Regions from separate parts of the Paenibacillus anseongensis genome, predicted to be linked through region 1. Evidence: riboswitches for the same ligand, from Rfam matches in the RefSeq annotation. Region 1 holds a riboswitch; each other region holds the start of a gene.
What was found. Region 1 has a riboswitch for cyclic di-AMP ahead of GON05_RS33250 (KamA family radical SAM protein). Riboswitches for the same ligand answer to the same signal wherever they lie in the genome.
Positions count from the first base shown of each region.

Region 1 (7,925 bases):
AGCCTGTTACAACGCCAATGACTATGCCTCCTAGAACTACTTTAACAAACTCCAATGATCCATGTAATACACCAGACATGCTTAGTACCGTTGTTACCAAGGCTATTTTAAAAAGGACAACAGCTACTCCGTCATTCGCCAAACTCTCTCCTTCAACGATAATGGACAACTTCTTGTTCAAACCCATTGACTTAAAGATCGTTAATACGGAGACCGGGTCTGTGGCTGCCATCAATGCACCAAAGACAAGCGACTTTTGTAAGTCCAGGTCCAATAAGAAATATGAAAGCCCGGCTACCAGAATAAATGTTATAAACGTTCCTAATAACGCCAGTAATAATATCGGACGTTTGTTTTCCTTGATTTCTCCAAAAGGAAGCTTTAGTGCAGCATCTCCAATTAACGCTGACAGGAAAATTAAAATCACAGCTGTTTGAAAGACATGATCCGAAGTCACATAGGTTTTAAATTCATTAAGAACCTGAATGGGGAAAATACCAAGCAAAAGCCCCGCAACAACAAGTAAGGTTGGATAAGGTTGTTTTATTTTATCTGCTACATAAGCGATCGCAACTGCGATTCCGAGCAGTACAAGCCAGTAGTGGATCATTGAAACCTCCTATGATGAGCCTTGCTGTTATTATGTGTAAATTTATGTTTCCTTATCTCCACTACAATTTTTCGGTTGAGTTTTAAGCTTACGTTTTGTATGTACATCTCTTATCGTCGGTTCTTTTAATTCATTTAATGGCCGCTTCCACCCATCATCACATATACAAAAACCATCTTCATCTTTGAACAAAATTTCGATGACCTTTCCTTCTGTTGTTTTCATAATCATAATGTTTCAATCCCATCAGCCTTTTTTTCTACAGCATATTTTTCACAAATAGTTTCCTCTAGCCTCTGTAATTCTTGCCGTCTTGTCTTGGCATTTAGCCGACCGCTTACATTATTTGCTTTCTTATATTCGATTTCTTTTAATTTTAAGTAATCGATTCTTTTTTGAATTTCTTCTAACATAGCGTATGTGGTTAGCATAACTTCCCCCCCAAAAAAATCTATATCACTTAATTTGTACGTCTAATAAACAAGAGGAGCCCCTAAATTGACAGACTCCTCCAAGATGATCTTCTTTATTCTTTTGGCTTAATGTAAAGGCAAGTCTGGAAGATCATTTGCAGAGATCACACTGGTTGCTATTTTCTTTGGTCTGTTCCAAAGTTCTTTACTTCCAGGTAGATCATCGAACCAAGCAGCGTCATCAGGGCAATCTAATATCATAAATTTTCCATATTGCTGATCGCGTGACTGATGATATTTTAAATATGCCTGGCCATCTTCAATTGCTAGTATTTCAATTTTACCAGATGTGTGACTCATGGATAGTCTCACTCTTTTCCCAAGACCGGATGTTAAAGACTTCGCACTTTCAACTAGCCGGTATACTCTTTCTAAAGGTAATACAAACTCTCTATTACCGGCAACAGGACGATTTATAAAAAAATAATACGGCGTTACTCCTGCCCATGATAACTTATCAAGTAATTCAGCTAGGACCAGAGGATCATCGTTAATTCCTTTAAGCACAGGGGTCTGATTGACAACGATTGCGCCTGCATTATGTAAAGCTTCAAAAGCTCTTTTTGCCTCTTTAGTAATTTCTCTTGGGTGATTAATATGTGCCATCACATAAATACGCTTATCGACTGTAGAATATGTTCTTATAAGTTCAAGTAAAGCTTCGTCTTCATAAATCCTCATTGGATTAAAAACAGGAATTTTAGAACCTAACCGAATAATTTCTACATGGTCAATTTTACGTAATTGTTCAATTATTTTCCTGAGTTTCGATGTTGCTAGAATTAAACTATCTCCGCCAGTCAACAATACATTATTAATTTCAGGATGGCTCTCAATATATGCCAATCCGGGATCAACGTTTGTAACTGCTTCTTTCACGTCATTTCGAAACAGCCTTTTGCGGAAGCAATATCGGCAATAGGCACCGCACACTTCAGAAACTAGTAATAAGGCCGTTGTTTTATATTTATGTTGACAACCAGGGACAACATAGTTTGTGTCTTCATCAGAAGCGTCCCAACGTCCATACTCCGATAATTCACCTTCATTAGGGATGATTAGCTTTTTTATCGGATCGTTCGGGTCAGACCAATCAATCAAATTCAAGTAATAATCATTCACACGAAATACGAATTTTTCCGTAATTGCTTTCAGTTTACTTCGTTCCTGTTCTGGAATCTCCGTGATTTTATCAATATCGGTAATATATTTCGGCTGTGCCATAGATGATCCTCCTCGAAAAGCAAATATTCGTTTTTTTGGATGCTTAATTATTCTAAACGATATCCTCCTTTGTCTAGATGGTCATGGATGGGTGTAATAAGACAAATAAAATAGACCCGCATGACGGAGTAGATCGTAAAAAAAATACGATCTACTCCGTTATGAACAGGCCTAATTAAACAAAAAGACCCGTTCTACGGGTCAAAAATGCAATTATTTGCATAATAAAAAACTGACCCATCCACTGCTGACGAGGTTAGCTGCCGGGCTCGGGAAAGATGGTTCCCTACATGAAGATTCGCCCCAGAAAATTGGTTCCCCCGCTTTCCAGAATTTATCAATCCGGAAATTAAGCGTAGTTTTATATTACACAACAATGTTGTATTCGTCAAACATCACACGAAAATTTTCATTACTATAAAATCTAATGTAAAAAGTAAGGAGTGTTAGTTTACTTGTTATATCAAAAAATGAAAACCGATTTGCTTCACCCAATCATTAATTTTTCTTCAACATATCGATAAGGCTGCTTTTTTATGGATTGTGAAAAGGAAAATGCAAGAGTTAATGGACCTAATCGACCAATGAACATTGTAATCATGATGATGATTTTCCCAATTGGAGAAAGTTCATAGGTCAGCCCCATTGACATACCTACTGTGCCAAAAGCAGAGGTAACCTCAAACAATATTTCTAAAAAATCCTTCTGTAATTTATGTTCGGTTAAAGTAAGCAAAAATGCGGAGCTAAGCACCACAAATAGGGATATGATGATGACTGCCAACGCGCGAAGGACCAAATCTTGAACTATTCTTCTCTGAAAAAGCTGAAGTTCTTCCCTCCCACGAACAATTGTCAACACCGCTAACACTAATATTGCAAAGGTACTCGTTTTAATTCCACCACCTGTAGAACCAGAAGAAGCTCCTACGAACATTAAAAAAATCATAAAGAACTGTGAAGCCGCCATCATTGAGGCAATATCAATTGTGTTAAACCCTGCTGTTCGAGGTACTACTCCTTGAAAGAAGCTTGCCCATAACTTCTCAGATAAGCTAAGACTTCCAAATGTTTTGGGATTAGCTATTTCGATAAAGAATATAACTAGTACCCCTAATACAATTAATATAACCGTAGTCGTCAAAACAACCTTTGTATTAAGAGAAAGTTTGCTCCAGCTTTTTTTGTCATACACATCTAAAACAACTGTAAAACCGATGCCACCCAATATAAACAACAAAGCGATCGTGATGTTCACCGTCGGATCTCCGACATACCTGCTTAGACTATCGGACCACAAGGCAAAGCCTGCATTATTGAAAGCTGAGATGGAATGGAAAATGCCATAATAGATGGCACGTGCAGCCCCAAGGTCATTCGACCAGCGAAGAGTCAGTATTAATGCCCCTAAGGATTCTATTATCAAAGCGATCATAAAAATACCCAATATGAGTCTAACGACCCCTTGAGGCGATGACGAATTTGTTGATTGCTGTATCAGTAGTCTCTCTTTTAAACCAATTTTTTTCCCCATAATAATAGCCATTAACACGCCAAAGGTCATGAATCCTAAACCACCAATTTGAATCAAAATCATGATGACGACCTCGCCAAATGTTGAAAATGCATTAGGTGTATCAACAACAATTAACCCCGTTACACAAACTGCTGATGTGGAAGTAAATAGTGCGTTTAAAAAACTAACACGCTGTCCATTCGCAGCTGAAACAGGGAAGTAAAGAAGAACAGCACCGATTAATATTATTAATGCAAAACCAATTATTATAATCCTAGGAGAGGTTAACTTAAATTCCGATACTTTCATTTTACTCTTTTGATCATCCATCAACATACTCCTCAAGTAAATTTAATATGTAAAAATTATAACTGTAAATACCTTCAAGTTAAAACTTAATGTAATCTCATTTCGCCTGCCACCTATATATTTTTTTTCTGACGTATAACAGCTACAATCATTAAAATCAAAGGATACACAATCGTGAAGACTAGCCCCCATTTACCAATAATTTGTATGATTGCATACATCTGCAGCAAGTTTTGTGGAAACATTGCAATAACATAAATAAATGGTACGAGAAAAAATGTAAACAACCTGTGATCGTGCAATCGTAATAATTGACTCATAAAATTAATAGCTAAATAGTAAGACGAAAGCAATGTTGTAAATACAGCAGTTACCCATACAGCTAGAAAAGCGCCATCTAGACGTTCCAAAATGTTGGCAGGCAATGATGTGGTTTTAGCTAATTCCAAGGTTGGCCAAACAAGCTTTTTAATTTCTTCTGACCCGAAGACACCAACCGTGGCAATTACGATGAGGAGATACAACGCTCCAGCTATTGAAATTCCTATATAACTTGCAAGCATAGCTTTTTCTGGTCTCCTCATAGCTGGAACTATTATTGTTATGACAAAAGAACCTTGAAATAAGGCAGCCATCGTAATCCCACCTTTAAAGATACTTTTAGGATCATTCCCCCATGGTGGTAACAGGTTGATCAGATGGGCATCTTTTAGCGAGAACACGACAATCAATAACGCAGGGAATATGATGATAGGGAAATAAAAATGATGGAAATACGCAAAAGTAGTGATATCTGCGCGAGCCGAAAGAGCTGCTAGCAGCAGCATGACGATAACTGTAACCTCAAGCGGAGTCTTCGCTAAGACAGAAGTAACGACGACCTCCCCAAACTCACGTGAAGCAAGAGCTGCTAGAAAGCAAAAAAGGACAATTATCATCAAATTGATTATTCGAGCAACCCAATTCCCTATTAAGCCTTCGCTATATTGAATTATAGATTGCGTGGGAAAACGTATACCTAGTTTCGTTGTAAGCCAAAGTCCTAGTAGACCAACTAAGAAGCCAAAAAGCGTTACAAGTGGCGCCCCTGAATCAGCAGCCCATACAGCAAAACGCGAAAGAGCTAGCACACCCACCCCAACAATTGCGCTAATTAGAATTATTGCAGTTTGAATGATTGTGATTTGGCGATTTTGTCCCTCCATAATTGACTCCTCCTTACGAACCAATTTCTAGAACTAAATTTCTCAAAACCTCCTCGCAGGCACCTCTTAGATCCATATTTTTCCTCAAAGTAGAAATTATATGCAATAATTAACTTATTATAAGGCATACATTTTGAATGTACTAAGTCTCGAAATCGTGTTGAAGACTTGCACTCGGAACAGCCTTCCCACTCACTCCCTATTCAATTTGTAAATGATTTTTACAAATTTATTTTTCCGTGGTACATTGAATTAACCACAACACAAATGGAGCCCTTAACCCAGAATCGCTGAAATCAGCGCACTGGTGACAGGCTCCTAGGTGTTCAATGAATGAGTACACACCATTTAACTTTAAAACTTTAAAATCAATTCAACTCATTTGTTTTGTCACCTCCATCACTCAGCATTTTCCCCTTGACTAAGATGTGATAGTTGTTTTAATTTAGAGCACCAGTATTCCTTTTTCATTTTCTCCTTTTTGATAGTCATAATTATATATCTTCTTTGCACATTAACTACTCGTCTTATACCAGCAAGTTCATGCTTCGACAGAAAGCCTCTCGATCTAATCTCATCCATCCTGTCCAAGTTAACTCTTGCGCATCTAATTATTGTCCTCACATCAAAATGTTCAAGTACCATATCTGTTCTATATTTTTTCGAACCTTCCAGAAATGAGAATGTACCACACTCAAAAGTTAATTTCTTTGATGTCTTTAACTCTAGAGAAACAAGAGCCCTTAACTTCTCAATTTGCCATATTGTATTTAATCGTTCAAATTTAGTATTGCTTTCTTTCCACATTGCAACTTTATCTAATAAATCTAACTCGTTAACATTAAAATCGAACAATGGGATGATCATAGACTGTTTAAAGTGATTACTTGGAGTAAACCGCAAGTATCTTTTTCTATGAGCTGGGACATGTGCTACTCTTCCTAATTCCTCCTCAGTTAGATCGCTGCTTTTAATACATGTTATTACTGGGAGTATCCCTATATTATAAAGCAGTGCGTTTAATTCATCATGATCATACTCATAGACTATTGAGTTTTGAAACTCTCCAACAACACCTAGTTCTGCCCAAACAATCCGTTTTAGATCTAAACTATCCTGTTCTTCACGGATTAAATTTTTTAATAAACGCAACCTTTCTTCTTCCTGTTTAAGTTCCATATAGGAACCATCAAAAATAAATCTTTTTAATTCGTCCAGGCCCAATTAACTCATTCCTTCTAACAGATTTTTACACCTTTTAATTCTCGAAACCGTCTCTTCTTTGAAATAGTACCTTTTCCTACCGTCTTTCATAACTAAAGTAAAATCCGCCTTAATGTCCTGTTCACGTAATATTCTCCAAAGCTTCTTTTCTCCAATCTTTAGTATTTTTGTCACATCGTTGAAGTGAAGCCCTTTTTCTTCTTGTCTTCTCCTTTTTAATAAATCCAGACATGACTTAAGTTGCCCCTCGTCATAATAATTGTCGGCTAACGTCTGACTCTCTGAGTTACGATAAGGATTTAAGTGACCAGAGTATGTAAAAGCAATAATCTCAAGTATTGTAAAAGCGTATTTAGCATACTTAGATAACACATTATGAAATCTAACCATTGAGGGATCTAGGTTCTCAGTATACTCTCCAAGACAATCCTGCATCAGCTTATTTACTTCATCAATCTGAAACATGGCATTAGGAGAATTTGCAACTCTTATTGGTGTTAAATAGCCGGCATTAGCTATTTTTTGAACAGTGTCTGGGATAAACCCAATAATCAAACCGACTTCTTTTTTTGATATCAGCGACTGTCTATTTTTCAAAAAATCATCAAGTGTCGTTTTTTCGACCAAATATCTCTGTTGTCCATGTAAATATTTCTTTTCAATATGCAGCTCACTATAATCACTTAATTCATGAAGTTTTTCATAGGCAATACCTGTTACTTGCCTTACTTCCTCTCTTCGTATTTTACATCTATCCGCTAGTAAACCTGGGTTCTTTTTAAACACAGAGAAATCTTTCCGTACGTATCCTTCGTCAATTTGTTTAAGAAAATAGGCATTATAGGCATTCTGAACCCAATTAAATTCTTGATCATCGAAAATAATCTCAAAGTTCTTCAGACGTTCATACCGTTGCTTTCCTTCGTTACGATTTAAGAAATCCCCCAAAACAATATAAAAATTTCTCGGGAAATCTAAATACATCCAATAAACATTTGCTAATGCATTTGCTAGCTTTAATCCACTTTTTCCACCCTTGGAACGATTATAAAAAAATGATAATTTTTCTGTCGTCATCGCGGTATAATCTTTTCCATTAATAAGTAAGTGATAACTACTATTTGCTAGTCTAAAATACTGGCCAAAATTACAATACGGTATAACGTAACGTTCTTTGTCCCATACACAGTTTATTAATTGCTGCTGAGACTTCATAAGAATTAAGTTGTCGTTATTAGCAGACTCCCTATCCTCGTAATTCAACGAACATATCTCACACCTTCGATTCATAAAATCTGCCATGCTAATCGAGTGCTCGCACTGTGGGCATTGATCTACAAGCATTAGGTTATGAAAAACACATA
Region 1 is NZ_WSEM01000034.1:491,125-499,049, forward strand. It holds gene GON05_RS33235 (cation:proton antiporter) at 1-610, opposite strand, end outside; gene GON05_RS33240 (hypothetical protein) at 653-835, opposite strand; gene GON05_RS33245 (hypothetical protein) at 838-1,023, opposite strand; gene GON05_RS33250 (KamA family radical SAM protein) at 1,150-2,307, opposite strand; cyclic di-AMP (ydaO/yuaA leader) riboswitch at 2,538-2,673, opposite strand; gene GON05_RS33255 (TrkH family potassium uptake protein) at 2,795-4,153, opposite strand; gene GON05_RS33260 (GerAB/ArcD/ProY family transporter) at 4,246-5,337, opposite strand; gene GON05_RS33265 (hypothetical protein) at 5,737-6,561, opposite strand; gene GON05_RS33270 (hypothetical protein) at 6,562-7,776, opposite strand; partial or broken gene GON05_RS40190 (TniQ family protein) at 7,912-7,925, opposite strand, start outside.

Region 2 (7,925 bases), on a different contig from region 1:
AGGAAGGCGTATTCTGCGGTCCGTCAAAGAGGAGCGGCACGCCGTTGATGATGACAACGGCATAATTGTCGACAGATAGGAAGAGAGAAGCGCCGAGAATGGCTCTACGTTCAGAAAGCGTGAAACGTGTCGAAATGATCGCATTCTCACTGTTCAAGTTGCCGGAATACCAAACGTAGTTGGCATTAGTAACAGGCACCCACGCAGGGTCGCGAGGAATGATTTGCGCATTAAACCACGAGTTGTCGGTGCCGATCGAAACCGTGCGTTGGCTTAGAAAGCGACCCGAACCGGGTTTATGATACTTTCTAAGCTGTGTGCGGTACAGCAGCATGGCTTTGCTTCTTGGCAGGCCTGCGCTCTTGGGGAGCCGAATAATTTTGCTCGGTTTTCCAGCCATTCGTTGTTTGGGAATCATTTCTCCATCTCCTATCAACATATGAATATACTTGCTTTGTATTCTATGTTTACTAGAGGGATTTGCGAGGGTGTGTGGCTAGTGTTGCCTTTTTCATGCAGCCTAAATTCCCTTTATAGTATGAAAAGTACAATTAATGTGTTTTAATGACACATAATATATGTTAAAATAATAAAAATGCAAAGGAGGAATCTCCCCATGGACGATAAAAATGATAAGACCAAAAGACTTTCCGTCTACTTGCCTGAAAAGGTGAAGACCGATCTGGAGCGCATGGCTGAGGAAACTGGCTTGTCGATGACACAGCTTATTGTGATGGCGACGCATGGTCTTCTCGCGAATTATGCTTCGCACGGCGGAGCTATTTTCGCCGACTTATTGGCAGCTAAACAGCGGATCGTTCACGAGGTGAAGGATAGGCAGCGGCTTTTAAATGAAGAGAAAGAAGGCATGCAGGATTACTACGGCGCGCGAGCAGCTGAATATGAACGGATTTATGCCCGCGAAGATGCGGACTATCAGCAAGAGCTTGCGATGCTGGCGGATATCGTGAAGAAGCAGGTCGCTGGGAGCCGTGTCCTGGAGGTGGCTTGCGGTACGGGATATTGGACGCAGTTCATGGCGGAGACAGCCAAACACATCGTTGGGGTGGACGTTCGACCGGAGGTGCTGCAAATTGCTGCAGCTAAATCTTGGCCGCTGCATAATACCTCTTTCGTCGAAGGGGACGCTTACCGGCTTTCGGAAGTACAAGGGGATTTTGACTATGGACTCGCCAACTTCTGGTTTTCGCATATCCCGAAAAATCGACTGGATTCGTTCCTGCAAGGATTTCACGAGCGGCTTGGTCGGGGAGCCCGCGTGTTCATTGCGGATAATGTGTATGTCCCGGGAAGAGGCGGCGAGCTGATTACGAGTGAACATAGCGAAGATACGTACAAAAGAAGGGAGCTGGCCGATGGCTCCAAGCATGAAATTATTAAAAACTACTATTCGTACGAAGAGTTGAATGAAATCTTTAAGCCGCTGTCGGAGCACCTGCGAATATTTGTCGGCAGCTCCTTCTGGTATGTTAGCTACATCGTGGCTTAGGAATCATCGACCATAGTAAAGAAGGAAGCGCTTGGCTTAATGTCCGGATGTGAATTTAAGGCCGAGAACACCGACCAGAATGAGGATCATGAATAGGATACGCAGTAAACTAACGGGCTCGTTCAGAAATAGGGTGCCGATGATAATTGCGCCTACAGCGCCAATTCCCGTCCAAGCCGCGTAAGCTGTGCCGATGGGAAGAGTTTTTGTAGCTACCGCCAGAAAATAAAAACTGATGATCATACCGACAATGGTGATGCTGGACGGAACCAGCCGTGTAAAACCGTTGGAGAACTTTAGTGAGATTGCCCAAACTACTTCAAAAACACCTGCAATGACCAAGTAAAGCCATGCCATCTGTGAATCACTCCTTAAGAAAGAATATGCGAAGATGCCTATCTGACCGCGGCAAAAAGAAAAAGCCTGGAAGCAGTATCGCTGTTGCGATAAGACTCCCGGGCTTTTTCCCCTCCGTGATCACAGCGTATTCGCTGTGTGTTTTCTCTCGGACCAGACTGGCGCTGCAGCACCACGGAACCCTAGAAACATGATGCCGTAATTATAGGACGGCTTACACGCTATGTCAAGTTACAAAATAGCCACAAGAAATGAATAAAAGCCCTGAGAAGCGGCTCATTCGAGCTAACGCTTGTCTGGGCTTTATTCATGATGAAACAAGAAAATTACTTGGATTCAGCAGTTAGTTGATTGTAGATATCATCCCACAGAACACGTCTAGCGGATACGTATCTTTTCGCATAATAAGATTCGCTTAGCTTGTTTTTCACGATACCTTCATTGGATGCGGAATGAATAAATTCACCGTTACCCAAGTAGATACCAACGTGAGAAATGCCTTTGCCCCCTGTGTCGAAGAACACAAGATCACCTTTGCGAAGATCACTTTTGTCGATCCAGTAGCCCTCTTTATTTTGAGCTGCTGAACTATGAGGAAGGTCAATGCCGAATTTGTTGAATACGTACGCGGTGAAACCAGAGCAATCAAAGCCTCTTGTTGTCGTTCCCGCATCGCGGTACGGTACTCCCATCAATTCGTCAACCGTTGAGTCCAATGTGGATTCTGACGCAGACACACTCCCTAAAGCTACACTCAAAAACAAAACAAGACTAAAAAGAAGAGCAACAACCTTTTTCAACTGCTTGTCTCCTTCCGGTGCCTACGAGGTTAGCTGGAGGGTTCGGTTGAAGGTTCCCTATGATCCCTGTCTTGCAAGATCAATTCACCCGGTATGGTTCCCCCGTTTCCCCAAGAAATGAGGAATTCGGCATGAAATATTTGGTTTTTTAATGCTAGTCTCTTAAATTCGTCATAAACATCGAAATTCCTCCTTTTTCGTGCAATTGGGTCTGAAAAAATGTGTAAAGGTTCGCTTTACAGACAAAAAAATCCCCTTTTGCAAGGGGATTGAACAAATCTAAACCATTTATGGTTTTATTTATTGCTTTTTAACGGCTTAATTTGGCGGAAAGAAGCTGGAATTGCGACGTAATGGACCACATTTGCATGAAAATATGGAAGAGCGGGAAAAGTTGATAAATGATTAGCGCTACCAGACCTGCCCAGATATAGGTCGTTGTTACCGTGATCCCTGCCAAAAGTCCCGAGCTCAGCAAAAGTATCAGAGAGAGGCCAATAATCGGAAAAGAGTACCGCATGAACGTTAGAACCGTGGAGACTATACCGAGACGTGCCGCGATGGCGAACTGCACATACATGAAGAGCAGATGCAGCAGAAAGCCGTACACCAGCATTCCAAGCAGCCAAGGCAGTAAATCGAGGGAAGCTTGTTCATAAGATGTGCTGTGAGCGAACACCTTCTGCGCTTTGGGCAGCACCCAGATGAGCGGCAGCAGAGACAAAGCGATTCGAATCAAATACACGGCGAAGAAGGGGAGCGTGAGCTCCTTGATGCCTCGAACGAAGCGATAGCCGGCATTTTGATCGGAATGGGTGAGCGAATAATAGACACCGCCGTTCAGCATCGGGGTAAGGAACATGCGCGCCAGGAGCAGGCCGGCCAGCCACCACAAGTAAGAATGGCTAAGATCCGTTTTGAATAACTGAAACTGACTTTCGGCCAGAAAAAGCTGGAGTGCTTGCTTCGGCTGGTCGCCGCCGGGAAACCGGTGCATGAGGGGCACTAACACCCCTTGTACAAGCTTATATAGAAGCATCCCCCAGCACATTTGGTAGATGAACAAGACAATCGTAGCGAAGGGTTGCCGTAGCGCCGCCCTGAAGCCGGATTTGAGATAGGTTGTCACCGGTGTCCCTCCTAAGCGTTGTTTTCTGAAGGCAAACTTGCCTTGTAGAGTGGGCGCCTACCAGGCCACCCACCCGAAAATAGCTTGCAGGAATTGAATAATGCCGAGATTCAGGCGGAGTTTCCACTTGGTGTCCACTTCTGCTTGCATAAAGTTATTAATGTGTTTGTTCTCCAGAATGAGCGAGTAGTTCGGATCGATACGAACCCAGTCTATAGGCGTCGTGTGGGTTAATTTGTACTCAATGCTGCTCTCTTTGCCGTCCCATGTTTTGTCGAGCATCGTACCGTCGGCGAAATGGAACTGAATCGGCACTTCAGGTGAATTGCCGCCGCGCTTGGAGATGAGGATCGTGCTCTCGTAAGGGCCGGTTCCTTTGCTGCCAGTGGCTTTCACATGAATGCTTTCAACCGAATAGTCAACCATCATTGAGCCGTAGACATATTCATTGAAGAAGTCGTCCCACTTCGTTTTGGTTATATCCTCGACCACATTTTGAAAGTCCTTGGTGGAGGGATGTTTGAATTGCCATTTTTGAAAATAAGTCCGCATGATACGATCCATGTTTTTGGTGCCGACCTGTTTCTCGATTGCTTTCAGCACGAGCTTGCCTCTGGTATACACATTTTCTGCGTATTGATCATGTCCGGTATAGGCCCATGCGTTTTGTCGCAGGGCGTTCGGAGAAGTAATGTAGCTGGACTCGACCGGCAAATTAGGGGTCGCTCCGAAGTCGGCCTCCATCACTTTATCCTCGGCGTAGGAGGTAAAGCCCTCATCCAGCCAAGCCTCTTCAAACTCATTGCTCGCCACGAGGCCATAGAAATATTGGTGTCCGATCTCGTGCACAACAACGCGTTCCAATTCCTGATCCGGCGTCTTGTCGTCCGCGCCCCAAGCGGTGATGAGCGTAGGATACTCCATTCCGCCTGCGCCGCTGCCTCCGGGAGGAGGTACAACGATAGACAAAGTCGAGTAAGGATACGATCCGTACCACTGGCTATAGCGGGATAGCGCTTTTTTGGCAGCGTACATATAACGGTCTTTCAAATCCTGATGATTGGGATCCAGATAGAGCTTGATCTTCACACCTGGTATTTGCGGCGTAGAGAAGGGTTCTTCCACATACACGAAGTGAGGCGAAGCTGACCATGCGAAATCATGCACATCATCGGCATAAAATTGGTACGTTTTCGTCCCGTTCTCCGTCACCGCCGGTTTCACAGGGAACCCTGTCGCGGCAACCGTGTAATTCGCCGGCACTTGAATTTTCACGTCATACAAGCCGAAATCCGCATAAAACTCCGAATTCCCATGGTATTGGTGGAGATTCCAACCTGGCTCGGTACGTCCCCTTGTGCCCGCCCGTTCATAAGCGGCGACCTTAGGGAACCATTGCCCAGCCATCACGAAGTCGTCCACATAGCCCATTCTGGCGAAGGCCTGGGGCAGCTTGACGAGAAATTCCGTCTTGAGTGTGACTCGTTCGCCGGCTCCCACCGGCTTTGACAGCGGTATTTTGATCAGCGTGTGGTCGTCTTTATTGCCGTCATCAGGTTGTACAAACGACATGCGTGGCGTAAGGTCCTCGCCATCTTCCGTTTTTACGGAAAGCAAGTCCATCCAACCGGTACTATCCGCCGTAGCTTCATCCTGCCTTAGCTTGCCGCCGGACTCCCGCATAAACGTGGTTTTCTTAGATGCGAATGCATTCGGATATAAATGCAGATAAATCTCTTGCACAGGAACCGTTCCCGGATTTTCCCACGATAACGCTTGCTGCCCTTTGAGCTGCCTTGTTTCCGGCGTATAGGCAACATTCATGTGATACTCCGCAATGCGGTAGCTCAGCGGTTCCTGCGTTTGTTTGTCCGAAGATTTGCCGCGATCAGCAGGCTGCATGTCCGGCGCCGGAGCTGACGGTTCCTCCTTAGAGACGACGGGCACCGTCAGTTTACTTGCAGATGGGAGCAAAGTTTCAGACAGCAAGACAGTGCCTGCTGCAAGGAGCATGACAACGAACCATTGTAGCTTTCGGTTTTTGAATAAAACACTCAATAGATTCACCCCGCCTAACAAGCATCTACAGCATGTATATGTAGACAACCTAGGGAATATTTCTGTGAGTGGAAAAGATTTGTTAACACGGCTGAAATAGGCGCTGGCCAAGCCCCGGTTCTCTGCTCTTGTTCTCATGGATTACTTTAGCTACAATAAAAGCAAAGGTATCATTTTAACATTACGATGAGTGGAAGGTGCAACGATGGAAGCGGATAAAAAGAAGCTGGCCTTAAATATAGTAAGCTCCAAAGTCAATCACAAAGGATTCGGCGCTGGAGCAATCGATCTTAGCAATGTATCAGGAGTAATTATCGATGGAGATGAAGCCTATCTCGATGAGGGCACACTGCATGCCAAGAGTAAAATCGAGAAAGGCATTAAATTTTCGACGAACAAAGAGGATGTGCCGAACGGACGCAAGGCGTGGATCGTATGGGTTGCCGTCGACCGCACCGAAGAGGGAGCGTATTATGCCGGCATGTCTGCTTGCGAGATGCTGATTGATACGGAGGCGCGCCGAGGATGGAAGATTCTGGCCGATCATGTAAACAAGATGGATGGAGCCATGAAGCGTAAATTCATCCTGGATGGCTTGTCCGACAGCGAGCGTGCAGCCTTGAAAAAACAGCTGATCAGCCATAACGAAGAATGGTGGAACCGCTCGGATCAAGTGCTGAAAGATGCCCTTTCGTAATTGTACCAAGCCATAATTGGAAGTTATGAACATTATGTGTCATCCATTGTTACGTTCATGTGAACCGAGTATACTAGACCCTAGTGTATGTTACCTCATATACTAGGACAGCAAAAAGGCAGACTAAGACGCGCTTAGTTCTGCCTTTTTGTGTTCTCGGAAAGCCGCGTGGAGGCTGGAAATCAGTCGTTCCACCAGCGTTTGAGGTCGTTCCACCAAGAGCCGTTTTGGCCTTTTGGCGCGTCCTTTTTATCATCGCCCGAAGCGGGTTTGGCGGGTTTGCCCGTACAGTAAGTCGTTGGCTCCGTGCCGGCGAGAAAAGCCTCAAGATGAGCGTTCGGGCAATCCTCGTTGGACAGCTTTCCGCTCACAGGATCAATATAGACATTGGCTACGCCTTCTGGAATTTGGAAAAGCTTGGGGGGAATGGCCTCCAGCGTTTGCTCCGTGAATTCTGCAAAAATCGGCGATGCCAGATGAGACTCGACGGTAGAGATGTCCCGGTCCTTATCATAGCCGACCCATACCGCAGTAGCGAGCTCCGGTGTGAAGCCGACCAGCCAAGCATCCGTATCGGTCGTTCCGGTTTTACCGGCAATCGGTCGTTTGATGGTACTGGCAACACGGTTACCCGTACCGCCTTCCTCGAACACACTCTCCATGAGACTCGTCATCACATAAGCAACCGCAGGGTCAATTACCTGCTCCTCTTTCGGGGCTGCTTGATATAAAATTTGACCATTCGCATCCTCAATCCGCACAATCGCTGTCGCTTCCTTATGCAGACCCTGATTCGCAATTGTTCCGAAAGCGGACGCCATTTCTAGTGGGCTAACAGGGAAGGAACCGAGCGCCAGTGAAGGCAGAGGCTTCATCGGTGAGTCAATGCCCAGCTTGTGGGCCAGATCAATTACCTTCGCAGGGCCAACGTCCAGAATCGTATGAACCGCATAGATGTTATCGGATTTGGAGATCGCCTGCCGCATATCGATATTCGCGTTTACATATTGATCGTTGAAGTTTCTCGGCGTATAACGTTGCCGCCCTTCGTCATACGTGAACACCGTCGGTTCACTTTTCACCTGTGTGACGGGGGTATACCCATTTTGCAGAGCTACCATATACACAATTGGTTTAAAAGAGGACCCCGGCTGCCTTGTATTCGACAAAGCTCGATTGAATTGATTTTCTGAATAGTCGCGTCCGCCGACCATCGCTTTAATCTCACCGGTTCGCGGATCAATGGCGACGAGAGCTGCCTGCAGCTCTGTTTTGCCGATTAACTGTTGGTTGACGACATTTTCGGCAATTTCCTGCGCTTTCTTGTCGAGCGTCGTGTATATGCGAATGCCGCCTTCGTCGAATTGCTCCTCA
Region 2 is NZ_WSEM01000006.1:20,705-28,629, reverse strand. It holds gene GON05_RS05845 (hypothetical protein) at 1-418, opposite strand, end outside; gene GON05_RS05840 (class I SAM-dependent methyltransferase) at 617-1,510, shown strand; gene sugE (quaternary ammonium compound efflux SMR transporter SugE) at 1,547-1,867, opposite strand; guanidine-I (ykkC/yxkD leader) riboswitch at 1,961-2,063, opposite strand; gene GON05_RS05830 (C40 family peptidase) at 2,194-2,667, opposite strand; cyclic di-AMP (ydaO/yuaA leader) riboswitch at 2,671-2,809, opposite strand; gene GON05_RS05825 (hypothetical protein) at 2,978-3,796, opposite strand; gene GON05_RS05820 (M1 family metallopeptidase) at 3,854-5,809, opposite strand; gene GON05_RS05815 (YwhD family protein) at 6,060-6,551, shown strand; gene GON05_RS05810 (transglycosylase domain-containing protein) at 6,734-7,925, opposite strand, start outside.
Region 2: another riboswitch for cyclic di-AMP. It lies ahead of GON05_RS05830 (C40 family peptidase); the one in region 1 lies ahead of GON05_RS33250 (KamA family radical SAM protein).

Region 3 (7,925 bases), on a different contig from region 1:
TCGCCGCTTTGCCCGGGAAGCCAAGGCATCCGGCATTCCCATCTTCTTGCGCTATGCTTCGGAGATGAATGGCGCATGGGTGCCATGGCATGGAAGTCCTCAGCAGTATATTGAGAAATTCCGCCTTGTTCACGACATCATGGCCGAAGAAGCTCCTAATGTAGCAATGGTTTGGTCCCCTAATTTCTCGCCGTCGAATACGATTGACGACTACTATCCAGGTGATTCTTATGTAGATTGGGTTGGTTTCTCTTTGTATAACACACCCTATTCAGCAGACAAAGAGCAGCTAAAAGGGACCGTCATCGATACCTTCGCTCCTCTCTATGAGCGTTATCGCCATAAGCCCATTATGATTTCAGAGGGCGCTATTGCTCACACCTATTTACCTACGAATCAAACGTACTGGAGTTGGTCGGAAGGCCAACTGGGGTACATGTACGGTTTACTGCCGCGATTGTTTCCGCAGGTGAAAGCCATCACCTATTTTAACTTCAGTCGAGCTCAAGCAATTCGGACGAACCGAGCTTATGTGTATGATATTGGGGAGAACCCTTTCATAGATGGTTTATATCAAAGGCTGATTCAATCCGATTGGTTTATAAGCAAAGTAGAGACAGGTGTTGACCCCATCTCATATCGCTATACACCTGTTACCGGTCAATCTCTTCCTACTGGCAAACAAACCGTTCTTGTTTATCCTAAGCTGGAGAACGAGCGGGGTGAACCTCCATTTGCAATCGCCATTTACCAAGGTAATCAGCTTCTTGGCGCCAGTTATGAGGCTCCCTGGGAAATAGACATTCAAGTGAATGCGGAATCGGCGTCAGAACCTTGGTACGCCATCGCTTACAATGACAAGATGGAGCCCACGGCTGTCAGCAAAAAGTAACTGATAATTGACCTGAATATATGTAAAAATAGCCGCTGTTTCCCCTAATCAGGAAACAGCGGCTATCTATGATCAACTATCTCAAAAGACAAGGACGTTTGTTATCAAATTTCCAATTAGGGATATAAAACTGCATAGCCAGCGCATCATCGCGAGCTCCCAAGCCCTCTTGGTTGTACAGCTGATGCGCCTTCTCAATGGCGTCCATATCAAGTTCTACTCCCAGACCCGGCTTGTTCGGAACCTCCACCATGCCTCCGACAATCTGAAATGGCTCCTTGGTTAACTGCTGTCCATCCTGCCAAATCCAGTGCGTATCAATGGCCGTTATTTTTCCCGGCGCTGCTGCTGCCACATGGGTAAACATCGCAAGCGAGATATCAAAATGGTTGTTCGAATGAGATCCCCATGTAAGCCCCCATTCATGACACATCTGAGCTACTCGAACAGAGCCTTGCATCGTCCAGAAATGTGGATCGGCTAACGGAATATCGACAGATTGCAGCTGAATCGTATGTCCCATTTGGCGCCAATCGGTAGCAATCATGTTCGTTGCCGTTGGGAGACCTGTCTCACGCCGGAACTCGGCCATGATTTCACGGCCTGAATAACCGTTTTCTGCTCCGCATGGGTCTTCTGCATAAGCCAATACGTGATGCTGATCACGGCACAGGTGAATCGCCTCAGCTAAAGACCATGCCCCATTAGGGTCAAGGGTAATTCTGGCTTGAGGGAAACGTTCCGCCAGCGCAGTGACCGCTTCAATCTCCTCCTCACCGCGTAGGACGCCACCTTTTAACTTAAAATCATTAAAGCCATATCGTTGATACGCCGCTTCGGCAAGTTTCACGACGGCTTCAGGTGTAAGCGCTTCCTCATGACGCAGTCGAAACCAATCATTCGCAGCATCCTCTGCACTCAGGTACGGAAGGTTTGTCCGATTCCGGTCCCCAACATAGAACAAGTAGCCTAACATCTCTACTTTATCGCGCTGTTGACCTTCTCCTAGCAGTGCTGCAACCGGAACATCCAGGAATTTACCTAAGAGATCAAGTAGTGCTGCTTCCAATGCCGTAACGGCGTGTATCGTGATGCGAAGATCAAAAGTCTGCAAACCGCGTCCTCCTTGATCCCGATCAGCGAATTGCTTGCGAACTTTCGTAAGAATGTTATTGTATTGACCGATCGATTGACCGATTACCAGTGGGCTCGCGTCTTCAAGCGTTTTACGAATATTCTCGCCGCCCGGTACTTCACCTACGCCCGTATGACCTGCACTGTCTCTGAGAATTACGATGTTACGTGTAAAGAATGGAGCATGCGCTCCACTAAGATTGAAGAGCATGCTATCATGCCCTGCAACTGGAATTACTTTTAGTTCGGTAATGATTGGCGTACTGGAAGCTTGATTTCTCGATGGCTCATTTAGCAGTTCTTGTTTCATGTCTGATCTCTCCCTTTCATGTGGATGAATACCAGTTTAATGAAGATGACAACTAATTAGCTTACCTTAAGTTAAATTGTACCACGTCCTCTAGCTCCTAAGTACTTAAATAACTTATATTCACATATTTTTGTTAGGGAATAGTATGCGCTCGCTCGCCGGAGAGGAAGTTGACATTATGGTTCATTATAAAAAAATGAAAATTGACGGTTGGGAGTTATTTTTTCGCCAAGCCGGGAGTCCATACAACCCAACCATCATCCTTCTTCATGGTTTTCCAAGCTCATCCCATATGTTCAGGGATTTAATTCCTCAACTCACAGACCACTTTCATATCATTGCTCCTGACTATCTTGGATACGGAAATAGCAGTATGCCTTCCACAGAAGAATTTGCTTACACCTTCGAGAATCTATCCATTCTGATTGAAAAATTAGTTGATAATCTCTGTATTTCTCATTTTATTTTGTACACCCATGACTATGGAGGTCCTATCGGATTCAGACTGGCCGTAAGAAATCCTCACCGTATTCTAGGATTCGTTATTCAGAATGCCGTAGTTAGTGAAAACGGATTAGGGAAACCGTTCGATCTCTTCAAAGCCCTCTGGGCGGATCGAAATCCTGCAACCGAAGCGGCCTTTGCTCAGCTTGCAACCTTTCATTTTACGAAAATGCAGTATGTTACGGGCGTGTGTCATCCCTACCGGATTAGTCCCGATGGTTATTTAATGGACCAGTTATTTTTGGATCGACCCGGCAATAGCCAAATTCAGTTGGAATTGGGTTACGATTATCGGACCAACGTCGAACAATATCCTGTTTGGCAGCAGTACTTGCGAACTTATCAACCTCCTACGCTTATAACCTGGGGCAAAAATGATTTTATTTTTACGGTGCAAGGGGCTCTTGCTTTCGGAGAACTATTAACGTGTGTGGAAACTCACTTTTTATGCGGGGGCCATTTTGTATTGGAAGAGCAAAGCCAGCAAGTTGCGGAGCTGATCAAGCGTTTTTTTGGCCGTATCTATTCATGAGAAAAAACAAAAAAGGAGCTGCCGCAAGGCAAGCTCCTTCTCTATTGTTGAAGATCGTTAAATGGTATGACTGATATACGCTCTGAGGCTAGGATACGGACCACTGAAAATATGCGCCATGGCTACGATAAAGGTGAGGTGATCCTGTAAAATTTGGAGCGTGGTTCCGACGCGATGGGCTAGCGATAGTTCAACCGCTAATTCCTTTTCTGAACTCAGTTGTTTAAGCAGCTCATTGTTTAGAGCGACCGTTTTGCTAATTTCCATTAACGTCTGTGTTTCGACGTCTGATGGCCGGTAAGCCAAATTCGGAAATTGAATGTCGTACGTCTCCAACCGCTGTTTCAAATGGAGAATCTCATGTTGACGCTGTACGGAATCGTTGGCTCTCTTCCATGGAAGAAGATTCTTCCATTCTTTGGTTACTTTCATAAGCAGCATGTCTAGTTCCTCCTATTTTCTCTAGAAGAGAAAAAGGAAGCGAGGGATATAGAACCTCAAATCACATTGTTCTATTGAATGTTTCTATCCATTTCTTTCTACGCTGACGAAGTTAGCTGACGGATTCGGGTTGAAAGTTAACCCTAACACTTTACATGTGTACTCACCCCAGGAAACTTGGTTCCCCCGCTTCTTTAATCTAAAGAATTAAGCGTATTTTATCAATTTACTCCAATGTATAAAGAGAAGCAATAGTAATATTTTCTTATCTATTCTATGTCCTTAGTCATACATCCCTTGTAACCATAACATGATCCGATCTACTACCTCCATATATCTTTGCCCAACAAGCAATCCGGTGTGAGTCGTATCCCAAAGTCCTGTATATTCAGCATGGAGATGCTCCGCTGTCGCCTTTCCCCGCCGATCATCCTCTTCACTATTAATTGCTTTAATAACCAAGGCTGGATGAACCATCAAACTGCTGTCTATCGATATTCCACCATTTGCCCCCAAAGAGAAATAAAAATCGTTAAATGCTTGTAATGACTCCACAGTTATATACTTTCTCTGAAAATCAATGTCATCCGCTGATTCATCTATACTGGAATTCTCTTCTCGGGATGGTGCGGGCATTAAAACGCCTGTTGTCATTGCAGCTATTTCTTTGTAGGGTACAGCTTCATAAACTTCCTTACTTATGCTTGTATCGATCACCACTAAGCCTGCAAGTTCGTTGGTTTCAGCCAGCTTCTGGCTCAAAATTCCTCCCATGCTAAATCCTATGAGAATCGGTGGAACCTCACACTCGGCGAAAACCTCTTTCATATCCTCCAAATAATCTTCGAATGTTACATTTGTCAAATCGAGCACTCTACTTTTGTAGTGACCTCTCAAATTCATAACATAACAATTCCATCCCTTGTTTATAAAGTGTGGGATGTATTTGCTCCACATCCAACTGCCCGTGTAGGCACCGTGTACAAATAAAAGCGGAGGTCTTTTGGAGGCTCCCTTCGGTAGCTCATCTCCCTCGAAAATTTCTATACATAGATCATTTTCTCCGATATATTTCACACGATGATCTGGCAAATCTTTTGTATAATCTTTCATGATCAGTTTCACCTCATTATATAGTTTGACATCAAACTATTGGTTTAAAAAAATTTAAAAATTGTTATAAATTTTCGTTAGAATTCTCAGTAATTCTTCCTTTTCTTTATCTGAAATGTCCATGTAAAATACATCTAACATTTTTTCTGAGATGGTTTCAAATATAGGTCTCAGTTCCTCCCCTTTTGGCGTTAAGGCAACATAGACGACCCTTGAGTCAACGGTGTCCCTTTCCTTAGTTACGTATCCGAGCCGGACCAATTTGTCGACAAGTGCAGTCACAGTAGACTTATCTCTATCAATTTTCTTGGCAATCTCAGCCATAGTCAATCTAGGCATCTTAAATAGAGCAAAGATAATATCCCCATGTGAAATGGCAATATCGTCGACCTCATATTTCGCCATCTCGGCTATGATAAACCGATTGGTCTTTTCTCTAATTCTGGAAATAATTGACACAGCATCTGTTGGTTTCATATTCACATTATAGTTTGACGTCAAACTAATGTCAATCATATATTCGAGGCAGCCGATCAAACTAGCCGGCTGCCTCGAACCTTGTCACAAATCCACTTTATATATACAAGGAACGCCCTCCATATCAGAGGTAAAGATGATAAATGTGCCATCTGGAGAAAAAGCCGGGTGCGGGTGGGCATCCTGTGTGTTGCCATATGACTTCCAACTGGTACCATGGGAGCATAGCCGCTTTTCTTGTCTCTGTTCTACATCCACTAAATAGATGAAGTGCTGCTCGGGCAGCTGCCCGTCCCCGACGATCATCGTATGATTGGCATTCGAAATAAAGTGGCAATACTTGGAGCAATTCATCCAGACTTCTTCCACTAATGTCTCTGAGTCCATGAAACGGATACTTTCGTGATAGAGATCATCTTTATGCCGGTACACATAAGCGAATCTAGAGCCATCAGCAAGCCAATATTCATGCGTGATGAGCTCATCATGCGTCTGTTCCTTCGCACAGCGCAGCCGCGTCCCGTCCTTTTGGACTAGCCAGAGTCTGGCATCAATCAGATGTCCAGGACCTTCATGACAAAATAAAAGGGTCGATGGGTCATTGGGACGAATTTGCGGATGCCCGAGCCAGCAGTCCAGCTCCTCAAACGCGATATGGCTGGTTCGCTGTTCGATATCCAGGTAGATGATTCGGCAGTGCGGTTTCGCTGCCCATTGGGGTTCGAAGTTGGACCAGTCCCCTTTGCCTGGTACGACATCCTTTTCATTGATTTCGACCAGTACGAGATACTTGTCATCTGAGCTGAGACCGGGATTGGCATTGGATTTCCAACCTGCAGGTGTCGTATAGAGAACGTCTTCCATCAGCGTCGTCATATTCAATCGCATAATTCGCTGATCTCTGCAATAAATCAAGTAGTTGTCGTCACTCGTCAGACTGCAGCTGAAATCGTGAATATCGGGCCCTTCTGTTAATTGCAGGGCCGTTCCATCGTTGAGATTCATCCGGTAAAGCTGACGGGATCCCTCTCGCTCGCTAGCGTAAATGAGATAGCGATTGTCGTTTGTAATCATTTTATAATAAAAATAAGGATGATGATTTACCTGCTCCGGGGCTGTCAAACGCGTCATAGATCGGCCCGTGTAGGCATCGGCAAACGAATGGAACTCGTTACGAATCGTAGATCCTTTAGCCATCTGTGATCACTCCATTCTCTTAATGTTAGGGCCGAGGCCGCAGCATCTTCATCTTCTCGGCAGGTTTAAGCGGCAAGGTCAATTGAAGGACCGAGCGGTTTGGAGCACGGAACTCCGCCCGAACCTCTGCGTTCGCTTGTACGACAGAAGCCTCAGCGTCGAGCTCATCTCCCTGTTCACCCAAACGCCATGCAAACAGAAGCAGCGCTTCCTGCATGCTAGCGAAATCAAATTTCTTCCGCTCGCCGGCGTAGATGACATAGTCAAGAAACCGTTTATCCGGCTCCTGCCCGAGCTCCCATCTTGGCTGTTCATCGTCAAAGGCTGCGAATATTTTTTTCACCTGCAGCGTCTGCTCAGCTATGTGTACCAAAGCTGAATCGGCCGCTGGTGAAACAGCTTCTGCCCGAACCTCGTGCTGGCTGCCTCCAATCTCAAAGCGAACTCTTAGGTCCGCCGATTCGATAGTCCCGTCAATGGGATCGAGTCCAATGTGCGTATTGCCGCCATTCGTGCAAAATCCGATGCCGAACAACACATCCTTCCCCTTTTGAACACTGGAATAAATTCCGGAGGAGTAGTCGTAGCCTTCGTTCAAAAGGCGCAAATGAATGTAGGTGGATGCGTCACCATTGCGTACATAAGCTAGCAAATTGCGACGCTGATTCCACATCACATCTTTGCTGAAGGTTCCCACACTGACCGGCCCTTCCATATACGTAGTTGCTTGGTTAACCGTATCGCCAGCCTCGTCTTTGCTAATCGTCTGAACATGCTCCGCTGTTTCTGTTCGTTTGAACGCCGGTATGTACTTCTCAGGACATCCGATATCATTGCCGTACCAATCCAGATTGTAGGTTAACTGTTCGTCCGGCATGAAGACCAACTCCCCTTGGCTGGCAAGCTGCAAGAACGATAAAACTTCTGGCGTCATCATCGTATGATAGGCACGGCTGTGCGGGCCTGACCATTGCTTGCTGGGGACATGGAAATGCTCGGCTACCATCCCCCATGCCACATCCAGCATCTCCGAGCTGAGTTGTTTCGCTTCCGCAACTTGGGTCGCAGTATGAATACTGGACAATTCCTGTATCGCCACGATCGTATAAGTCGGACTGTTATACTCCTGAAAAGTTCCCAGCTGTTTCGTGTACTCGCTGAAAAGGCGTAACCGCTCCAAACCGTAATTCAAGTACTTTTCTTCGCCATAGACCTCGCCGGTAAGCAAAGTAACGAATGCCCCCATAATGGCAATGTTCGTATAGCTTGGACCGACATTTCGCTTGATAATGGCGTCGCATGCACAATAAAGTGCATGCCGGATT
Region 3 is NZ_WSEM01000016.1:647,482-655,406, forward strand. It holds gene GON05_RS19205 (glycoside hydrolase family 26 protein) at 1-892, shown strand, start outside; gene gudD (glucarate dehydratase) at 969-2,336, opposite strand; gene GON05_RS19215 (alpha/beta fold hydrolase) at 2,515-3,372, shown strand; gene GON05_RS19220 (hypothetical protein) at 3,430-3,813, opposite strand; cyclic di-AMP (ydaO/yuaA leader) riboswitch at 3,901-4,037, opposite strand; gene GON05_RS19225 (alpha/beta hydrolase) at 4,096-4,926, opposite strand; gene GON05_RS19230 (MarR family winged helix-turn-helix transcriptional regulator) at 4,981-5,403, opposite strand; gene GON05_RS19235 (oligogalacturonate lyase family protein) at 5,488-6,600, opposite strand; gene GON05_RS19240 (hypothetical protein) at 6,626-7,925, opposite strand, start outside.
Region 3: another riboswitch for cyclic di-AMP. It lies ahead of GON05_RS19220 (hypothetical protein); the one in region 1 lies ahead of GON05_RS33250 (KamA family radical SAM protein).